Cytobacillus luteolus: one gene and its partner. The protein of the gene in region 1 interacts with the protein of each later gene in a pairwise test. Links are inferred from orthologs where the notes say so. Each region holds a gene or a part of one and is shown on either strand. Other genes may lie near its edges.

Region 1 (3,062 bases):
TTTGACTAAGTATGTCTTTATTTATTGCTCCGAATTTATCATTGAACATTGCAGCAAATACAAGAATCGTTACAAATGCTGGTACCGCCCAAGGTAAAATTAAGAAAGTTCGAATAAATCTTTTGAACTTAATACGTGAATCATTCACAAGTAATGCTAAAAACAGTCCTAGGACAATTTGACCTGTTGTTGCTACTACAGTCCACACAATTGTCCAAGAAAATACGCTAAAGAATGTAGACTGCCAAATATCAACTGAAACTAGGTTTACAAAGTTATCAAAACCTACCCAGTTTAATAAATTTCTTGGGGGTGAATTGTATAGGTTGTAATCAGTGAAGGCTAACGAAACCATAAATAGTAATGGTAGTACTACGATGAATATTAGAAGTACAAGACCTGGCATAACTAAGATATATGGAAATCCAACATCCCAAGCATTTTTGAATGCTTCTGTTACTGTTGGAATCTTAGCACCTTCCTGTAATTTTATTGCATCCCTTCTTGCATCAACTATGTTAAAGAAATAGAGAGCAAGTGCGAAGGCAACTATGATTATGGAAACAAGACCTTGTATTAATAAGAAAATAGAATGATCTATCTTAGGTATTTCTCCAAGAGTAACAATTCCCCAGAGCCCAATGTTGATAAAGTTATAAAACGTTATTAGAAAAGCAGCTTGAATGATTAGAAAAACGATACCTTTAAGTATTCTGCGGTTATAAAGCTGTCCTAACCCTGCAAACAGGATAGACAGTACCATTGCTACTTTAGGATTATGTCCTTTACGTTTAACTATTTGATCAGACATAGTTAATCCTCCTGATTAATGAATAATGGTGGATAGAAAGTTCCCTCTCTACCCACCTAAATCATTTTAGTATTATTTTGCTCCGCTTGCAGCGATATTATCTTTAATTGTTTGAACAGCTTCCTCTAATACTTCTTGTACATTGTCGCCATTAGCAATGAACTGAAGTGCATTACCCATTGGCTCCCAAACTTGTTGCATTTGAGGAATACTTGGCATTGGCTCACCATGTGCAATTTGTGCAGCGAATCCACTCATTAATGGGTCGCCAGTAATTTTTTCGTCTGTTAAGGCTGCTTGGTTAGCAGGCATTTCACCAGCATTTTCATAGTAGTACATAGAGTTTTCTGTGTTTGTTAAGTGTTGTGCTAACTTTGTAGCCCATTCGATGTTTTCTGAGTAAGAAGAAACCATCCATGATTTTACACCCACAAATGATTTCGGATGCTCACCATTTTCTAATAATGGAAGTGGAGCAGTTGCAAGTTTGTCACCTAAAGCATCACGGTATGGAGCAATGTTCCATGGACCTGTAATAACAGTAGCAACTTTACCTCCAGTGAATAAACCATTCATGATATCTCCCGTAATTTCTTTAGGGATGTAACCATTTGTAAACCAAGATTGGATTAGTTCTCCACCTTTTACTGCACCTTCATTAGCTAAACCGATATCTGCAGCATCATATGCTCCATTTTCTTTATTGAATACATAACCACCGTAACCAGCAAAGAAAGGATATACAAAGTAGAAGTTAGCTGCTTCCATTAAGAAACCATACTTCTCTTCAGCTTGATTTGTTTGCTCTGCAGCAATTGCCATTAACTCTTCCATTGTTTCTGGAGCTTCAGGAGTTAAATCTTTGTTATAGAATACACCGTAAGTTTCAACAACTTGAGGTACTCCATAGATATCTCCATCAAAAGTTACAGCATCAATTGCAGTTTCACTATAGTCACCTGTATTGTCTAATGTAAGAGGTTCAGCTAAACCTTGAGTTACGATGTCACCAATACGGTCATGCGGTTGGAAGAAAAGGTCAGGACCTTTACCAGCTGGTGCGTCTAATGCTAAGTTTTTAACTTGATCTAACATGCTAATTGGTGTTACTTCAACTTGAATACCTGTTTCTTCAGTAAATGATTTAACCATCTCAGCAATTGCATTTTTTTGCTTATCTTCATCATTTACCCACATTTTTAATTTTTCTGGTTTTGCTACCTCTTCAGTAGCGTCGTCTCCGCCTTGATCAGCAGGCTCTTCCTGTGCATCACGTTGTGGTCCACAAGCTGCTAGCATTCCAAGTGTAAGAACCATAACCATAAATAATGATAAGTACTTCTTCATTTTTTGACCCCTCCTAGTGTTTTCGTTTAGTATGTGCTTACTTTTTTCTGAACAACCGTTTGCACTTAATAGCGCTTTCATGTTGTGAAAACGATTGCACCACTAAACCTAATTATACAACTTAAAATCAATTTGACAACCCTTTTTTACTATGTACATTTCAACAAAATAGTGACATATTTATTATTAATTGACTTTCAAATTTTATTCTACTATCTTTTAAGATAGTGTAGCGCAACCGTTTGTCTTAAGGAGATGAGAAAATGTTAAAAGAAGCAATTTATCACCGACCAAAAAATAACTATGCTTATGCGTATGATGAATCCACACTACATATTAGATTGCGTACAAAAAAAGATGACGCAGAATCTGTATCCCTTATTCATGGAGATCCTTATGACTGGGGTGATGGCTCTTGGAATTATGATACAAAGCAAATGTCTAAAAGTGGTTCTGATGAGCTATTTGATTATTGGTTTGTTGAAATTGAACCTAAGTTTCGCCGTCTTCGTTATGGTTTCGAGCTGAAAAATAAAAAAGATGTACTTGTCTATACAGAAAAAGGATTTTACAAGAGTATTCCTAATGATGACACTGCTTACTTCTTTACGTTTCCATTCATAAATAAAATAGATATCTTTGAAGCTCCAAGCTGGGTGAAAGACACAGTATGGTACCAAATATTCCCTGAACGATTTGCCAATGGTGATACAAAGAACGATCCTCCTGGAACACTCGAATGGGGAAGTACGGACCCTACTCCTACTAATTTCTTTGGGGGAGATTTTGAAGGGGTTATTCAGCATATTGATCACTTAGTTGATCTTGGTATAACCGGAATCTACTTCACTCCAATTTTCAAGGCATATTCTAACCATAAGTACGATACCATCGACTATATGGA
Region 2 (3,002 bases), on another replicon or contig:
ATATTTTTACCCCTTTTTCCAATAATAAGCGCTACTTCTCCTTCCAGTTCTACCTGATTTGTTAAATTAGTAGGAGGAAGTACGATTTCACCTTGATCTGGGATGAGCGAAGAAGCTGGCTTTAAAAACAGAAACGGTTCAGCAAGGTTAGCTGTGCCACCAGTTTCTTTTGCGTGTCCTGCATATGTCCAACCAAAATTAACAATCTTTGAGGGAGATACTGGCTCTAAAATCTTCACTTCACTGTATTTAACCTTTACACCATCATAGTTTAGCTCGTTGTTCAAGATTTCTGTGAAATTGCTAGACAATTGTAGAATTTCTTCACCCTCAACAACTCCATAATATACTTTATCATTAGTTTGATAGCGAACGATTGTTAGTTCTTGTTGTAATGTCTTCATTTGCATATAAACTCCTTTAATCACTTTCTAAATCCTATATAACTTTATACTAAAAAGAACAGCTTTGCCATATAGAAAGCAAAAGCTATCGAAATGATTAATGTAATTAGATGATTCCTTTCATCTACAATTTTTTTCTTAGCAACTTATATTATTAAGAGACACATGTCACTTGTCAATTATCTTAAGACTTTTGTCCTCAATTACTATGTTATACCAAAAGCAAAAAAAGAGGACTCTCAAAAGTTTTTACAACTAATGAAAAGCCTCTTTTTAATTTAAATTATGTTAGCATTTTGTTAGCAAATCACTTTAGAATCCTTATCTATTAAGGGTTCAAGGGGCAGATTACATCATGCCGCCCATTCCACCCATGCCGCCCATGTCAGGCATCATTGCAGAACCTTTTTCTTCTGGAAGATCAGCTACTACTGCTTCAGTTGTTAAGAACATAGCTGAAACAGATGCAGCGTTTTGAAGTGCTGAACGAGTAACTTTAGTTGGGTCAACGATACCCGCTTCGATCATGTTTACCCATTTACCAGTTGCAGCGTTGAAACCAACACCGATTTCTTCATGTTTTAGACGCTCAACAACTACAGATCCTTCAAGACCAGCATTGTGTGCGATTTGACGTACAGGCTCTTCAAGTGCACGTAGAACGATATTGATACCCGTTTGCTCGTCACCTTCAGCAGTGATTGCAGAAACTTTGTTATATACGTTCACTAATGCAGTACCACCACCAGAAACGATACCTTCTTCAACTGCAGCACGAGTAGAGTTTAGAGCATCTTCAATACGAAGTTTGCGCTCTTTTAATTCAGTTTCAGTTGCAGCACCAACTTTAATTACAGCAACACCACCTGCTAATTTAGCAAGACGCTCTTGTAATTTTTCTTTGTCAAATTCAGAAGTAGTTTCTTCTAATTGAACACGAATTTGGTTAACACGAGCTGCGATTTTAGCAGAGTCTCCTGCACCTTCAACGATTGTTGTATTTTCTTTTGTTACTACGATTTTAGATGCGCGACCTAATTGAGTAATGTTAGCAGATTTAAGGTCTAAACCTAAATCTTCAGTAATAACTTCAGCACCAGTTAAAGTAGCGATATCTTCTAGCATTGCTTTACGACGGTCACCAAATCCAGGAGCTTTTACAGCAACTGCATTGAATGTTCCACGAAGTTTGTTCACTACTAGAGTTGCAAGAGCTTCACCTTCAACATCTTCAGCTACTAATAATAGTGGCTTACCTTGTTGAACAACTTGCTCAAGAACTGGTAAGATTTCTTGAATGCTAGCAATCTTCTTGTCAGTGATTAAGATATATGGATTGTCTAAAACAGCTTCCATTTTATCAGAATCAGTTACCATGTATGGAGAAGCATATCCACGGTCAAATTGCATACCTTCTACTACTTCAAGCTCAGTTGAGAATCCTTTAGATTCTTCAATTGTGATAACTCCATCGTTACCAACGCGCTCCATAGCTTCAGCAATTAATTGACCTACTTCTTCGTCAGCAGAAGAAATAGCTGCTACTTGTGCAATAGATTCTTTACCTTCAATTGGTTTAGAAATTGCTTGTAATTCTTGAACAGCAACAGCAGTTGCTTTTTCAATCCCTTTACGGATACCCATTGGGTTAGCACCAGCAGTTACGTTTTTAAGGCCTTCGCGGATCATCGCTTGAGCAAGAACTGTAGCAGTTGTTGTACCGTCACCAGCAATTTCATTTGTTTTACTAGCAACTTCAGCTACTAATTTAGCACCCATGTTTTCGAATGCATCTTCTAACTCGATTTCTTTTGCGATTGTTACTCCGTCATTAGTGATAAGTGGAGAACCATATTTTTTCTCAAGAACCACGTTACGTCCTTTTGGTCCTAATGTTACTTTAACAGCGTTAGCTAACGCATCTACACCACGAAGCATAGAGCGACGAGCGTCTTCACTAAATTTAATTTCTTTAGCCATTTGTATGTACCCTCCTCAAGTTATTGTAAGTATTTTTATTAAGTATGAATTCGATTAGCCAAGAATAGCTAAGATATCACTTTCACGTAAAATTAAGTATTCAGCACCTTCGTATTTTACTTCAGTACCAGCATATTTTGAGAAGATAATGCGATCGTCTACAGAAACCTCAAGAGCCACGCGCTCACCATTTTCTAATACACGACCTGTTCCAACAGCAATAACCTTGCCTTCTTGCGGCTTTTCCTTAGCGGAATCTGGTAACACAATACCACTTGCTGTTTTTTCTTCAGATTGTACAAGTTCAATTACAACACGATCACCTAATGGCTTTAACAAGTGAAACAACCTCCTCAAATAATCTTATAATTTTTAGTTTGGTTTTTTATTAGCACTCACTAACCTTGAGTGCTAACACAATTATTATATTAAATAATCTCTATTTTTTTTGCAAGTATTTAAGCAAAAAAATTTTAATACCCAGCAAAATTTTCCACACCCTTCTAGATTATGTCACACCAACGGAATTCTAAACTAGAAATGTTAAAAATTTATCTATTTTTCCTTTTTCTACTTTATCTACTAAGTCTAAAATCATAATAGTAAGAGAAGCAGAGT

What was found. Proteins that work in one complex are often made in the same cells at the same time.
Region 2: the proteins of J2Z26_RS02160 (region 1) and groL interact in binary tests that used the Escherichia coli proteins (3 or more experiments, as listed by UniProt). The link is inferred for Cytobacillus luteolus from one-to-one orthologs.

The regions. Positions count from the first base shown.
Region 1 is NZ_JAGGKM010000001.1:421,481-424,542, reverse strand. What follows is about bases 22-3,004. They hold J2Z26_RS02160 (sugar ABC transporter substrate-binding protein), read right to left. Parts: upstream 2,159-3,004; coding sequence 884-2,158; downstream 22-883. Other genes in these bases: J2Z26_RS02155 (alpha-glycosidase), read left to right, coding at 2,422-3,004; J2Z26_RS02165 (carbohydrate ABC transporter permease), read right to left, coding at 22-811. Outside these bases: more of J2Z26_RS02165, read right to left, coding at 1-21; more of J2Z26_RS02155, read left to right, coding at 3,005-3,062. UniProt on the Escherichia coli protein: Part of the ABC transporter complex MalEFGK involved in maltose/maltodextrin import. Binds maltose and higher maltodextrins such as maltotriose.
Region 2 is NZ_JAGGKM010000014.1:10,128-13,129, reverse strand. Bases 69-2,991 are described here. They hold groL (chaperonin GroEL), read right to left. Parts: upstream 2,385-2,991; coding sequence 753-2,384; downstream 69-752. Other genes in these bases: groES (co-chaperone GroES), read right to left, coding at 2,439-2,723; J2Z26_RS21645 (fumarylacetoacetate hydrolase family protein), read right to left, coding at 69-404. In the rest of the region: more of J2Z26_RS21645, read right to left, coding at 1-68.